Regions from separate parts of the Streptomyces sp. NPDC025806 genome, predicted to be linked through region 2. Evidence: riboswitches for the same ligand, from Rfam matches in the RefSeq annotation. Region 2 holds a riboswitch; the other holds the start of a gene.
What was found. A riboswitch is a leader RNA that binds a small molecule or an ion and turns the genes downstream of it on or off. The one in region 2 is predicted to bind thiamine pyrophosphate.

Region 1 (7,543 bases), on a different contig from region 2:
CGGGGCGCCGCCCGTGCCCATGATCAGACGCGAGGAGAGCGTCGTGCCGCCGAGGACGAGAGCGTCGTCCGCCATGTCGCTCAGCCTCCCTGGACCGCGGTGAGGACCTCGACCCGGTCGCCCTCGGTGAGCGCGGTCGCGGCCCACTGCGTGCGCGGGACGACGGTCTCGTTGAGGGCGGCGGCGACGCCGGAGGGGGCGGTGGTCAGCGTGGCCACCAGTTCGTCGAGCTTGGTCGCGGCGGCCACGGTGCGCGGCTCGCCGTTCACGGACACGTTCATGCGGGCTGCTCCGAGAGGGCCGGGAAAGTGGTGCTGAAGCGCTGGGGGGTGAACGGACGTGCCTCGTCCGGGAGTTCACCGGTGGCCAGGGTGTGCGCCATGACGTCGCCGGTGACCGGGGTCAGCAGCACGCCGTTGCGGTAGTGGCCGGTGGCGAGAAGGAGGCCGGGCAGGGCCGTCGGGCCGAGGATCGGCGCGTTGTCCGGGGAGCCGGGGCGCAGGCCCGCGCGCGTCTCCGTCAGCGGCAGTTCGGTGATGCCGGGCACGAGCTCGTGCGCGTCGCGCAGCAGCTCGTAGACGCCGCCGGCGGTGACCGTGGTGTCCCAGCCGAGCTCCTCGGTGGTGGCGCCGACGACCAGTTCGCCGTTGACGCGCGGCACCAGGTACACATTGCCGCCGCGCACGACTGCGCGGACCGTGCGGCTCAGGAACGGCGCGTAGGCCTTGGGCACGGTCAGGCGCAGTACCTGGCCCTTGACCGGGCGCACCGGTGGCAGCAGCGCCTCGGGGACGCCCGCGAGGCGCCCGCTGAGGCTGCCGGCGGCCAGCACGACCTGCTCCGCGGCGAGCTCGCCGCCGTCGGCGAGGGCGACGCCGCGCGCCCGATCCCGTACGACGGAGAGCCGTTCGGCCCACGTCCGGTGGAAGGCGACGCCGGCGCGCTCGCAGGCCGTCACAAGGGCGCCCGCGAGCCTTCTCGGGTCGATCTGGTGGTCGCCGTCGACCCGCAGGCCGCCGCGCACGCCCGGCGCGAGCATCGGCTCCAGGCGGCGGCACTCGCGGCCCGACAGCCACTCGGACTCCAGGCCCGAGCGCAGTTGCAGCGCGTGCAGCTCCCGCAGGTGCGAGCGGTCGTCGGCGTCGAGCGCGACGGCCAGCGTGCCGCACGCGCGGTAGCCGAGATCGTGGCCCGTGGCCTCGGACAGCTCGGCCGCGAAGTCCGGATAGCGGCGCGCGGACTCCACGTTCAGGGCGAGCAACGTCTCCTCGCCGTAGTGCAGTTCGGTGACGGCGGCCAGCATCCCGGCCGCGACCCGGGCGGCGCCGCCGCCCGGCTCGGGGTCCACGACCGCGACGGACAGACCGCGCTGCGCGGCCCTCCACGCGGTCACCAGACCGATGATCCCGCCCCCGACGACCACGACGTCGATGGCGGACCCGCTGACAGGTGGCGTACGCGACATGGGCGTCCAGCCCCTCCCTTCGCCGGCATGACCCGGATCAGGTTCGTACGGTCGGAGGCCGCTCCAGCCTCCCTCTCAGCCCGCTGCGTACGGGCTCCCGCGTGTGCTTTACGTTGGCCACCCTAGCCGTTCGGCACGCCACCCAGTAAGGGAGCCCAGCCCGTGGCCCGATCCCTCGACGGACTCTTCCTCGCCCCCGTGACCGACCAGGCCCCCGGTCAGGTCGGCACCCGCACCCGCTTCGCCTACAGGGAGGAGGAGGGCCGCATATGGGCCTCCTACGAAGGCGGCGACATCGTGCGCGGCCACCTCGTGGGCACCCGCGCGGGCGACCGGCTCGACTTCCGCTACGTCCAGCTGAAGACCGACGGGACGACGTCCTCGGGGCACTGCGTCTCCACCGTCTCCGAACGGCCCGACGGGCGGGTCCGGCTCGACGAGACCTGGGAGTGGGAGTCGCAGGAGGGGAGCGGCACGAGCGTCGTCGAGGAGATCGCCGCGCCCGCCGCGCGGGAGTGATCGCGGGGGTCGTCACGGGGATGGCCGCGGGGATGATCGCGGGGCGTTGATCGCTAAACCGGTGACACGTGTGCAGGACGTCACGGAACGCGAGTGGCCCGGGCCGCTGACCCATGCCCGCACGGGTGCCTAAGGTGACCTTGTGAGCGATCAGGAGAGCGGGAACGAGACGCCCCCGGGCGACCGGCACGTCGTCGTGGTCGGCGCGGGCATGGCCGGCGTGCAGACGGCGGTGGCGCTGCGCGAGCAGGGCTTCACCGGGGCGGTCACGCTGATCGGCGCCGAACCCCACCAGCCCTACGACCGGCCGCCGCTCTCCAAGGCCGTCCTGCTCGGCAAGGCCGAGGGCTCCGCCTTCGACGTCGACTTCGAGGCCCTCGGCGTCACCCTGCAGCTGGGCCGCGAGGTCACCGGCCTGCGCCCCGCCGACCACGAGCTCGACACCGCCGCAGGCCCCGTCCCGTACGACGCCCTGGTCGTCGCGACGGGTGCCGAACCGATCCGCCTCCCGGGCGCCGGCGGCGTCCCCGGCGTTCACCTGCTGCGCACCCTCGACGACGCCGAGCGGCTGCGGCCCGTCCTCGTCGAGCAGCACGACGTGGTCGTCGTCGGCGCCGGCTGGATCGGCGCCGAGTTCGCCACCGCCGCGCGCGACGCGGGCTGCCGGGTCACCGTCGTCGAGGCCGCCGAGCGCCCCCTGGCCGGTGCGCTGCCCGCGGAGGTCGCCGCCCCGATGGCCGCCTGGTACGCGGACGCCGGCGCCGAACTGCGCACCCACGCGCGCGTGGAGCGCGTCGAGCCCGGAGTCGTGGTCCTCGACGACGGGACGCGGCTGCCCGCCGGGGCCGTCGTCGTCGGCATCGGCGCCCGCCCCGCCACCGCCTGGCTCGACGGCTCCGGCCTCGTCCTGGGCGAGCACCACGAGGTCGTTGCCGACGAGGGGCTGCGCACCTCCGTGCCGGACGTGTACGCGGTCGGCGACTGCTCCTCGTTCCCGTCCGCCCGCTACGGACAGCGCCTGATGGTCCACCACTGGGACAACGCGCTCCAGGGCCCCCGCACCGTCGCGGCCAACATCATCGGCACCACCCCGGCCGTCTACGACCCGGTGCCCTACTTCTGGTCCGAGCAGTTCGGCCGCTTCGTCCAGTACGCGGGCCACCACGACGCCGCCGACACCACCGTGTGGCGCGGCGACCCGGCCGGCGCCGCCTGGTCGGTGTGCTGGCTGCGCGAGGGCGCCCTGGTCGCCGTCCTGGCCGTGGGCAAGCCCCGCGACCTCGCCCAGGGCCGCAAGCTCATCGAGGCGGGCACCGTGCTCGACCCGGCGCTGCTCGCCGACCCGGCCCGTCCGCTGAAGTCCGCCGCGGCCTGAACACCTGGTCGGGCGGGCCCGGCTTCCGACTGTCAGTCCGGGATGGCAGGCTTGTCCTGTGACCGAGATTGACGCAAAGATCGATGCTCTCGTCCCCGACTGGCTCACCCTCCCCGACATCGCCGAACAGACCGGCGTCGAGGTGACGCGTGTGCGGCAGTGGGTGAAGGAGGGTCAGCTCATCGCCGTACGCCGCGGTGAGAACCGGGCCCTGCACGTGCCCGCCGCCTTCATCGACGACGACAAGATCGTCAAGGGCCTGACCGGGACCCTGACGCTCCTGCGGGACGACGGCTTCTCCGACGAAGAGATGCTGGAATGGCTCTTCACCCCCGACGCGACCCTGCCGGGCACGCCCGCGCAGGCCCTGAGCGAGAATCGCGGCACGGAGGTGAAGCGCCGCGCCCAGGCGCTCGCCGTCTGAACCTGACAACCGAGCGGTGTGCGCGGCCCCGGCCGGGGCCGCGCACACCGGTGCCCATCGACGGGGGATTCCCATGGCCGACCCGAAGCGTGACCTGCTCGCCGACGCGCGGCTCTACCTGTGCACCGACGCGCGCAGGCGCCAGGGCGACCTGCCGGAGTTCCTGGACGCCGTGCTGGCCGGCGGCGTCGACATCGTGCAGCTGCGTGACAAGGGCATGGAGGCCGGCGAGGAGCTGGAGCACCTCGCGGTGTTCGCCGAGGCCGCCCGCCGCCACGGCAAGCTCTTCGCGGTGAACGACCGGGCGGACGTCGCCCACGCGAGCGCCTCCGACGTGCTGCACCTGGGCCAGGGCGACCTGCCCGTGCCCGCCGCCCGCGCGATCATCGGCGACGACGTGCTCATCGGCCGCTCGACCCACTCCGACGCGGAGGCCGACGCTGCCGCCGTCGAGCCGGGCGTCGACTACTTCTGCACCGGCCCCTGCTGGCCCACCCCCACCAAGCCCGGCCGGTACGCGCCGGGCCTCGACCTGGTGCGCCACACCGCCGCGCTCGGCACCGACCGCCCCTGGTTCGCCATCGGCGGCATCGACCTGACGAATCTGGACGAGGTCCTGGACGCGGGCGCCCGCCGGGTCGTCGTCGTCCGCGCGATCACCGAGGCCGACGATCCGGGCGCCGCGGCGGCCGAGTTCGCCAAGCGTCTTCGGTCCCTGTGACCGGTCGCTGACCAGCGAGGACAGCACCCGTGTCCGGATCCTGTCCGCAGACTGGACAGGGATTTGGGACAGTCGTCCTCCGTCAGTAACCTGCCCGTATGGCCCTAGGCACCGCTTCCACCAGGACTGATCGCGCCCGCACCGTGCGCGACATGCTCACGCCCGGCAAGGCGACGTACTCCTTCGAGTTCTCCGCGCCGAAGACCCCCAAGGGCGAGCGCAACCTGTGGAACGCGCTGCGCCGCGTCGAGGCCGTCGCCCCCGACTTCGTGTCCGTCACGTACGGGGCGGGCGGCTCCACGCGGGCCGGCACCGTCAAGGAGACCCAGCAGATCGTCGCCGACACGACGCTCACGCCGGTCGCCCACATCACCGCCGTCGAGCACTCCGTCGCCGAGCTGCGCAACATCATCGGGCAGTACGCCGACGCCGGGATCCGGAACATGCTGGCGGTGCGCGGCGACCCGCCGGGCGACCCGATGGGGGAGTGGATCGCCCACCCCGAGGGCCTCACGTACGCGGCCGAACTGGTCGAGCTGATCAAGGAGTCGGGGGACTTCTGCGTCGGCGTGGCCGCGTTCCCGGCGATGCACCCGCGCTCCGCGGACTGGGACGCCGACGTGCGGCACTTCGTCGACAAGTGCCGCGCGGGCGCCGACTACGCGATCACGCAGATGTTCTTCCACCCGGAGGAGTACCTGAGACTGCGGGACAAGGTCGCCGCCGCCGGCTGCGACACCCCGATCATCCCGGAGTGCATGCCGGTCACCAGTGTCCGCATGCTGGAGCGGCTGCCCAAGCTCAGCAACGCGGACTTCCCCCCGGCTCTGAAAGAGCGGATCCTCACAGCCAAAGACGATCCGGCCGCTGTACGCTCCATTGGCATCGAGTTCGCGACGGAGTTCTGCGCGAAGCTGCTTGACGAAGGCGTGCCGGGTCTGCACTTCATTACGCTCAACAACTCCACTGCGACGTTGGAAATCTACGAGAATCTGGGCCTGCACGACCAGCGGGCCTGATCGGCCGTACCCGCGGGGGCCTCGGCCGTACGAGAGGGGCGTACATGGGCTGGGCGGTCCTCTATGCGGCGTTCGGACTGGTGGCGCTGTGGCTCCTCGGTGAGGTGCTGCTGCAGAACAAGGCGCGGCTGCGCTGGCGTCTGCTCGCGTTCGTCGGCTTCCTCGGAGTGGTCCTCGGCGTTCTGATGCCCTCGGTGATCGTCATCGGGATCGGCGCGATCGCCTTCGCGGTCGGCCAGACGTACGTCACGCTCTCTTTCCGCCGCGGCTTCGAGGCCGGCTGGTCTCTCAAGGGCGGCGGCTCCGACGACGAGGAGGAGAGCGCGGGCGCGCCCAGGCGTCGCCGGAAGAAGGAGCCGGTCCACCAGGACCCGACCCTCGAGGTCTCCGACCTGGAGTACGAGCAGGGCGCGCACGACGGGTGGGGCCCCGCCGCCCCCGAGTCCCCGGCCGAGTCCACCGCGGTCTACGCCCCCGAGCCGATGCCCGACGACACGGGCCAGTACGGCGTCTACAGCGACTCCGCCTACGCCCAGGCCGCCACCGGCCCGGCGCCCCAGGACCCGCAGGGCTACGGCTACGACACCAACGCCTTCGGGTACGACCAGCAGCAGAACTACGGCTACGACACCGGCGCCCAGCAGCAGCCGTACGCCGCGCCGTACTCGGACCCGTACATCGGCGGCCAGAGCTACCCGGAGCAGCCCCAGTACGGCGACCCGTACGCGACCGGCGGCGGGCAGCAGCAGTACAGCGACCCCTACGCGACGGCCGCGGGCTACGGCTCGGACACCCCGCCCGGCGGCGTCTGGGTCCCGCAGCAGCGCAGCGGAGACGAGCAGCAGCAGAACTACGGCGGGGAACTGCCGCCCGAGCAGACGTACCCGGCCTACCCGCAGCACGACCCGAACGCGGGCTACGACACCGGCTACAACGAGCAGCAGTACCGGTACTGAGCCGGATCCGCAGCGCAGCTTCAGAAGCAGTGACAGGCACAGCCGCCGGGCCCGCGCCCGGCGGCTGTCGCGTTCACCGGGCCGGCCCGTTCACCTGGCTGCCGCGGTCACTGGGAGCCCTGGAACCCCGGGCCCTCCACGATCAGCCCCGCCACCAGCGCGCCCGACATGCCCGCGTGCGGCAGCCCGCCGCCGGGATGCGCCCAGCCGCCCACCGCGAACAGGCCCGGCACCTCCGTCCCGTTCGCCGCGTGCAACAGGCTCCCGGCCGCCGCCGCGAGCGCGGGCGCGGGCACGGCGCCGCCCACCGCGCCCGTGGCCTCCGCGACGTCCCGCGGGGTGCGCGCCTCCTGCCACAGCAGCCGCTCGCCGAGACCGGGCACCGCGCGCCCGGCCGCCGCGACGACCGAGGCCACGAGATCCTCGCCCACGCGCGCGCCGTTCGGCACCGTCGCCGTGACCGTGACCGCCTCGTGCCCCTCGGGGGCCTGCCCGGCGTCCCCCGTGCGCAGCACCGAGACCGTCGGTCTCCCGGGGCGCGGCGCGCCGTCGAACAGCCAGGCCGCCTCCGCCGCCCGGTCCGTGCCGTGCACCACCGTGCGGTGCGGGGTGTCCTCGGGGCGGTCCCCGCGCAGCGCCAGGTGCACCGTCAGCCGGCTCGGCGCCGCCGCCTCCGGCCGCGCGGGCACCGCGCCGCGCGGCGCACGCTCCGGCAGCAGCCGCTCCAGCACGCCCGGCGCGACCCCGGCCACCACGAACTCGGCGTCCTCCACCGATCCGTCGGCCAGCTCCACACCCGCCGCGCGCCCGTCCTTCACGACGATCCGCCGCACCTCCGCACCGAAGCGGAACTCGACCTTGCGGCGCTCACAGCGCGCGTGCACCGCGTCCGCGAGCGCCCGCATGCCGCCCGTCACGGCCCAGGTGCCGAAGGTCTGCTCCATGTAGGGCAGCACGGCCGCGCTCGCCGGAGCCGTGCGCGGATCGAGGCCGTACGCCAGCGCGTACTGCTCCAGGAGCGCCACCAGACGCGGCTCGCCGGCCAGCTCGAGCGCGCCGATCTC
Region 2 (7,543 bases):
GGTGAGGTGATCGGCTCGCTCGACTATCTGGCGCCCGAGCGGGCGCGGGGCGGTGAGCCGGGACCGGAAGCGGACGTGTGGGCGCTGGGCGCGACGCTGTACGCGGCCGTCGAAGGAGTGTCCCCGTTCCGGCGGACCTCGACCTGGTCGACGATAACGGCGATCGTGTCGGACCCGCTGCCGCCGCCGCGACGGGCCGGGGCGCTCCTGACGCCCGCGCTCGCCGAGCTGCTCGAGAAGGATCCGGTGCTGCGCGCCGACGCGGTCCGGGCCGCCCAGTTGCTGCACGCCGTCGCCGCGGGGCAGCCGCTGCCGCCGGGGTCACCGGACACGGTGCGACTGGGCCGCGCGGCGCCGGTCGCGCCCACGCCCGTGGGGCAGTTCGGTCCGCCGCAGGGACCGGAGACCGCGCCGTCGACGCCCGCCCACACCCCTGCCCCGCCGCCCGGCTCCGAGGTCGACACCGAGCGGCGGAAGGCCGGAGGGCGGCGCAGGGCCGCCGTGGCCGGAGCCGTCGCGGCGGTGCTGCTCGCCGGGGCCGGTGCGACGTACCTCGTCACCAGCCGGGACGACGGTGACGGCGGCGGGCGCGGCGCGGAGGCGGCGGACTCGGCGCACCCGGGCGCGCGGCACACCGCGAGCGGCGACGAGTCCGGTTCCGCGAAGTTCCCGGAGGACGGCAAGGGGGGCGGCGGCCAGGACGGCAAGAAGGGCGGCCGGCAGAAGGGCGACGGCAAGGCCGGCGCGAGCGAGGCGCCCTCCCCCGGCACCTCCGGTCCGGCCGCCTCCCGGAGCGGTTCGCCCACGGCGTCCGCGCCGGGAGACGGGAAGGAATCGGGCGGCGCCCCCTCCGGCGACAGCGGATCCGGCGGTGGTTCGGGCGGCGGTTCCGGTGGTGGTGCGCCCGGTCCGTCCTGCGGCGGCGCCGGCGGCGGCAAGGTGAACTGCGAGGTGTGGCGCTCCGCCACGTCCTACGACGCCGGTCACCGGGCGGTCGGGACCCTGAACTCGGGCACCAACTACTTCTACTGCCAGGCGAAGCTGCCCTACCGGGAGACGTACGGGGAGTGGACGAACGTGTGGTGGGCGAAGACCGACGACGACTCGGGCAACGCAAACGTGTTCGTGAGCGCCGTGTACCTCAAGGGCGGTGAGAACGACCAGCCGGTGCCGGGCCTGCCGGTCTGCTGAACTCCTGCCGCGCCCTCTGCCCGCCGGTGACTATGCCTCGGAGGACATCGGGGTGTCGCCGCGGTCGCCGACCGAGTCGCGGGTCGCGGACGCGGGGACGGGGCGGTCGTGGCGCAGCGCGTTCCACACCCGCTCGTCGGCCTTGCGCAGCGGCAGCACGCGGCCCGCGTCCTGCGCGTCGTAGGTGACGGGCAGCGTGAGCATGTGGGTGCGCTCGGGGCTGATGCCCTTGAGTTCCTGGGCGAGGCCGAGGAGCTTCTTCGCGGAGGCCAGTTCGGAGTCGGCGCTCAGGGACTTGGTCGCCGTGTCCATCAGGGCGTACGACTTGGCGGGGTGGCTGAGCGGGTCGAGGGTGTCGGCGCGCTGGATGAGCGCCTTGACGAAGGCCTGCTGGAGCTGGATACGGCCGAGGTCGCTGCCGTCGCCGACGCCGTGCCGGGTGCGGACCAGTTCGAGGGCCTGCTCGCCCTTGAGGCGGTGCTTGCCCGCGTTCAGGGTGAGGCCGCTGTACGGGTCGTCGATGGCCTTGCGGGTGTTGACGTCCACGCCGCCGAGTTCGTCGATGAGCTTCTGGAAGCCCTTGAAGTCGACTTCGAGGTAGTGGTCCATGCGGACGCCCGACAGGTGCTCGACCGTCTTGACGGTGCACGCCGGGCCGCCGACCTGGTACGACGAGTTGAACATGGTGGCGTGGGCGGCCGGGGCGCTGCCGCCGTCGGTGGTCCGGCACTCGGGCCGGTCGACGAGGGTGTCGCGCGGGATGCTGACGACGGAGGCCTTCTTGTGGCTCTTGTCGACGTGCAGGACCATCGCCGTGTCGGCGCGGGCGCCGGCGATGCCGGTGCCGTAGTGGCCGTGCGTGCCGGCCCGGGAGTCGGAGCCGAGCAGCAGGATGTTCATGGCGCCGTCGTGCCGTGCGTCCGGGCGGTCCGTGCCCAGGGCGGCGTTCACGTCGGTGCCCTTGATGTTGCCGTCGAGGTGCTGCCAGGCGTAGGCGACGCCGGTGCCGCCGGCCACGACGACGGCGGCGGCGCCCCACGCCACCCAGCGCAGGGGCCTCCTGCGCCGCCGGTGCCGGGAGCCCCCGGTGCTCGGGGGCCCGTACTCGGGGGCCGGGTGGGGATGGTCTGCGCTGCTGCCGTGCATGTGGTGCTCCTCGCCGCCCTGTCGGGCGGCCCGCGTCGTCGTCCCGGGTCGTGCCTCGCCCCCGTGCCGTCGGCTCAGTACGCGCCGAAGACGTTGTCGATCGAGCCGTAGCGGTCGGCGGCGTAGTTCGCGGCGGCGGTGATGTTGGCGACCGGGTCGGTGAGGGAGTAGGCAGTGCCCTCGACGTGGTAGGCGTCGAAGGTCGGCTGGATCACCTGGAGCAGACCGATGGACGGGGTGCCGTTGATCGCGTTGATGTCCCAGTTGTTCTGGGCCAGCGGGTTGCCGGAGGACTCGCGCATGATGTTGCGGTAGAGGCCGTCGTACGAACCGGGGATGCCCTTGGCGGCCATGATGTCGAGGGACTCGCGGATCCAGCCGTCGAGGTTGTTCGCGTAGCCCTTGGCGGCGACGAGGGACGCCGTCGTCACCGAGGCGGGGGCGGCGGCGGGCTCGGCGGCCTGCGCGGTGGTGGGGACCAGGGTGAGCGCGGCGGCCACGGCGCCGGCACCGGCGATACCGGCGACGGAGAAGCGCGGAAGGCGAGAGGTGCGGGCGGCGCCGGTCCGGGTGCGCTTGAGGTTCATGCGGGGGAACTCCCTGGTGCGTCGTGAGGCTCCGGCGGAGGTTCCGCCGTTCTGCCGTCCCGGCTGCTGCCTGGAACGACGCACAGCTTTAGGGGCGGTCCGCACAGGACGCAAAGGTGTGACGTACTACCCGACTACGCAGTAAACGGACGTCTCCGCGAGGTGGAGCAGGACGCGGCCACGGCCTCCGGCTACTATCCGGGTCCGTAGATGGCGCAGGTCACATGGCGCGGCTCACACAGCCGTGTCCGATCCGCCCTTTTCCTCCCCGCATCGCGCGGCACCAGTCCCCTGACCTGCGCAATTTCGGGATTTGTCCCGCTTTCAGTGGGCATGGCCGGACGGGGTGGATCAGACCTCGGCGCGCCTGCGGAGCCGGACCGGGACATAGAGGACAAGAGCGACTACGAAGGCCACGTAGTAGCCGAGGTCGGCGCCGTGCAGCGCCTCGGCGACAGGTCCCACATAGAGGGCGGTGTCCATGAACGGCACGGTGGCGGCGAAGGATCCGGCGAAGGCGATCAGAGCGGGGAGCACGGGCTGCGGCCGGCTCTCCTCCGCCGCGAGGTCCACGGGCGCCCCGTCGCGGGCCCGGCGGCGGGCGAACCAGTCGACGAGGACGACGGCGACGAAGCCGGGGATCCAGTAGCCGACGAACAGGAGCACGTTCTGGAAGCGGGCCGCGGTGTCGGCGGCGTGCATCCACAGGACGAGCGGGAAGCCGAGGAGTGCGGCGAGCGCGGCGCCGAGCGGGCGGGGCAGCCGGACGCCGACGACCTGGAGGGCGAGCGAGCCGCTGTAGTCGTTCATCGCGTTGCTGCACAGGGCGGCCAGCGCGACGGCCAGCAGCCCGAGCGAGCCGACGACGCCTCCGCCGAGGAGGGTGTCGACGCCCTGGGCGGTCTGGTCGGTGAAGACGGAGGCGCCCCCCAGTCCGAGCGCCTCGACCGCGGTGAAGGAGACGACGATGCCGGCGAGCGTGCACCAGAACATGCGGGACGGGGACGTGGTGCGCGGGAGGTAGCGGCTGAAGTCGCTCGCGTACGGGGCCCAGGAGACGGACAGGCTGAGCGCGACGGTGGTGGTGAGGACGAACGCGCCCATCCGGTCGGCGCCCTGTGCGGCGCCGTGGGACGCGGGGGTGACGCCCGCGTCGGCGAGACGCAGGGCCAGGGCGCAGAAGGCGACCGCGAGGACGGCCGTCATCCACTTCTGCAGGCGGTGGATAGCCTCGTAGCCGAACGCGCCGAGCAGCCCCTGCGCGCCCATCATCACCAGGGCGCCGAGCCAGAACGGCCAGCCGCACAGCCGGGCGAGCGCGTCGCCGCCGAACAGGCCGATGAGCGCGTCCCAGGCGATGGACGACAGCCACTGGAGCGCGCCGGGGACCACGACCCCGCGCCCGAACGCGAGCCGGGCGAGCGGCAGTTGTCCGGCGCCGGTGCGGCTGCCCCAGGTGCCGAGGTAGGCGGTGGGGATCGCGCCGAGGACCGTGCCGAGGACGACGGCGGCCAGCGCGGTCGCGAAGTCGAGGCCGAGGGCGATGCCGACCGTGCCGGTGAAGACACCGCTCATCGTCAGGTTCGGCGCGAACCAGACGGTGAACAGGCGGCCTGCGCCGCCGTAGCGGTGCTCCTCGGGGACGGGCGCGATGCCGCGCGCCTCGGGGCGCCAGTCCCCCGGCGCGGTGGGCATCCGCCCGTCAAAGGCGGCGCTCCGGGGCTCGCTCGAGACATGCGGTATCGACATCGCTGACATCCCTCCGCCAGTGCTAACTGGTTCAGGTTCTACGGGTGTGATCTCAGCTCCGTCGCATGTGCGGGAGCACCCCGTGTCGGGCAGTACGGGAGCGAACACTAGCCGCTGACCGGGCGGGGGACGAAGCCGCCCCGGCTCCGTCCCACACTCCGGTCAGCGATGCCGGCCTCCGGGGCGCGTCACATGTTGATCATGTGGCCCGCGAGTCCGTGCACGGCCTCCTTCACGGCCTCGCCCAGCGTCGGGTGCGCGTGCACGTTGCGGGCGACCTCGTGGACGGTGAGGTCCCACTGCTGGGCCAGCGTCAGTTCCGGCAGCAGCTCGGTGACGTCCGGGCCGATCAGGTGCCCGCCGATGAGCTCGCCGTGCGTGGCGTCGCTGATGAGCTTGACGAAGCCGTTGGTGTCGCCGAGGCCGTGCGCCTTGCCGTTCGCCATGAAGGGGAACTTGGCGACCTTCACGTCGTAGCCGAGGTCGCGGGCCTGCGCCTCCGTGTAGCCGAAGCTGGCGATCTGCGGCTGGCAGTAGGTGGCCCGCGGGATCATCGCGTAGTCGAGCTCCATCGTCTCGGCGCCGGCGAGCGTCTCGGCGGCGATGACACCCATCGCCTCGGCGGTGTGCGCGAGCATCAGCTTGGCGGTGACGTCGCCGATGGCGTAGATGTGCGGCACCGAGGTGCGGCAGAAGCCGTCGACCTGGATCGCGCCGCGCTCGGTGAGCGCGACACCGGTGCCCTCCAGGCCGTAGCCCGTGACGTTGGGTGCGAAGCCGATGGCCTGGAGGACCTTGTCGGCGGTGAGGACCTGCTGGGCGCCGTCCTTGCCGGTGACGGTGACCTGGACGTCGGGGCCGGACTCGTCGATGGCGTCGACCCGGGTCGACGTCAGCACGTCGATGCCCAGCTTGCGGTACTGGCGGGCCAGTTCGGCCGACACCTCGGCGTCCTCCAGGGGCGCCATCCGGTCGAGGAACTCGACGATCGTCACCTTCACGCCGTACTGGTGCAGCACGTACGCGAACTCGATGCCGATCGCGCCCGCGCCGGCGATGACGATCGAGCGGGGCAGCTCGTCGGCGAGGATCTGCTCCTCGAAGGTGACGACGCGTTCGCTGCGCCGGGTGCCGGGCAGCAGCCGGGGCGTGGCGCCGGTGGCGATGATGCAGTGCTCGAAACCGATGGTGCGGGTCGTGCCGTCGGACCCGGCGACCTGGAGGGTGTGCGCGTCGAGGAAGGTGCCGCGGCCGTCGAACTCCGCGATCTTGTTCTTCTTCATCAGGTAGTGGACGCCCTTGACGCGGCCGTCGGCGACCTTGCGGCTGCGGGTGAAGGCCTCGCCGTAGTCGAAGGTGACCTGGCCGTCGACCTTGATGCCGAAGGTCTTCGCCTCGTGGTGGAAGATGTGGGCCAGTTCCGCGTTGCGCAGCAGGGCCTTGGTGGGGATGCAGCCCACGTTCAGACAGACGCCGCCCCAGTACTTCTCCTCGACGACCGCGACCCGCTTGCCGAGCTGGGCCGCACGGACCGCGGCCACGTATCCGCCGGGTCCCGCTCCCAGTACGACCACGTCGAACCGCTCGTCCTGCTCCACCATGACCATGTCCTCTTTCATAGCCTCGTCCGTCGCGGGGATCGCCCGCCGTGTCGGATTCTGCCGCTCCGACGGGTCGGCCACCACCGCGATGAGGCGCATACCCTCGACAGCGTCGGACATCACAGTCGTCGGACTTCACGGTCGGACATGGCAGGGGGAGGCGAACGGTGTTCCGGTCCGTCAGGCATGGGCGGTCGCTCGCGATCGTCCTGTGCGTGCTCGCCCTGCTGCTGCTCGGTCCGAGCGCGCCCGCCGGAACGCTCGTCGCCCGGCCCGCGCTGCCGCCGGGCGCGCCCACGGACGTCGTCGAGGGCCGGGTGATGACGTGGAACCTGTGCAATCCCTGCGGCGGACCCGAACTCGCCGTCGGGCGGGCAGCGCACATCGCCGCGTACGCGCCGCAGGTCATCGGCTTCCAGGAGGCGTGCGCGCGGGACGTCGAGCGGATCCGGGACCACCTGGAGCGCCTGTACGGGCTGCGCTACCACGTGGCGTACGGGCCGGTGCTGCGCAACTGGGGGCGGTGCGGCGGGCTGCCGTGGCGGCCGGGCGGCTTCGGGCAGGCGATCCTGTCCGCGGAGCCGATGACGGAGCGCAGGACGGCGGAGTACCCGGACGGCGGCTCCGAGGACCGCGGCTATCTGGCCGTCACGACCGTGGTGGGTGGCCGGCCCGTGCGCGTCTTCGACACGCATCTCGCCCAGCGCAGCCAGGAGTCGGTCCGGGCGGGCCAGGTCCGTTTCCTCGCGACGGCCGTCTCGCGGTACGCGCACACGGTCGTGCTCGGCGACTTCAACGCCGTGCCCGAGTCGCCCGAGCTGCGCCCCCTGTGGAAGGTGGCCCGGAACGCGGCGCCCGAGTGCGGCCCCTCCCCCACGGCGGGCTGTGCCACCACGACGGACTGGCACAGCACCTTCGACCACGTCTTCCTGCGCGGGATCGCGGCGCGTGGGCACGGCGTCCATCCGAGCCGGTACTCGGACCACGACGCCGTCCACGCCGACCTCGGGCCGGATGTCTAGCAATCCCTTCGGTCCTCCGTACGGAAGGCGGCCCGGCCACCTGACAGGACCGCGCTCCCCCGTTCGGCGTCGGACGCGGTGAACGTCAGGGCGCGCGGGCCGTCCGTCCGGCACTCCGCGAGCAGCCGGTCGTCGGGGAACACCGGGGCCGAGAAGCGGGCCTCCAGGGTCTCCAGGTCGGCGGGGTGAGCGCCCAGGGTGCGGGCGAGCGGGAGGGTCGTCGCGGCGAGCGTGCACAGGCCGTGCA

Region 1: linked by a shared signal. The riboswitch ahead of thiO (glycine oxidase ThiO) and the one ahead of ACZ4E1_RS21695 (purine-cytosine permease family protein) in region 2 are both predicted to bind thiamine pyrophosphate.

Annotation. Positions count from the first base shown of each region.
Region 1 is NZ_JBVHMU010000001.1:384,656-392,198, forward strand. Features, by position in the region: gene ACZ4E1_RS01745 (thiazole synthase) at 1-75, opposite strand, end outside; gene thiS (sulfur carrier protein ThiS) at 81-281, opposite strand; gene thiO (glycine oxidase ThiO) at 278-1,465, opposite strand; TPP riboswitch at 1,463-1,576, opposite strand; gene ACZ4E1_RS01760 (avidin-fold protein) at 1,628-1,984, shown strand; gene ACZ4E1_RS01765 (NAD(P)/FAD-dependent oxidoreductase) at 2,127-3,359, shown strand; gene ACZ4E1_RS01770 (Rv2175c family DNA-binding protein) at 3,418-3,783, shown strand; gene thiE (thiamine phosphate synthase) at 3,857-4,504, shown strand; gene metF (methylenetetrahydrofolate reductase [NAD(P)H]) at 4,603-5,523, shown strand; gene ACZ4E1_RS01785 (TMEM165/GDT1 family protein) at 5,568-6,479, shown strand; gene ACZ4E1_RS01790 (phytoene desaturase family protein) at 6,587-7,543, opposite strand, start outside.
Region 2 is NZ_JBVHMU010000009.1:97,609-105,151, reverse strand. Features, by position in the region: gene ACZ4E1_RS21710 (serine/threonine-protein kinase) at 1-1,191, shown strand, start outside; gene ACZ4E1_RS21705 (LCP family protein) at 1,222-2,337, opposite strand; gene ACZ4E1_RS21700 (transglycosylase SLT domain-containing protein) at 2,412-2,924, opposite strand; gene ACZ4E1_RS21695 (purine-cytosine permease family protein) at 3,276-4,619, opposite strand; TPP riboswitch at 4,665-4,766, opposite strand; gene lpdA (dihydrolipoyl dehydrogenase) at 4,862-6,274, opposite strand; gene ACZ4E1_RS21685 (endonuclease/exonuclease/phosphatase family protein) at 6,442-7,296, shown strand; gene ACZ4E1_RS21680 (MaoC/PaaZ C-terminal domain-containing protein) at 7,293-7,543, opposite strand, start outside.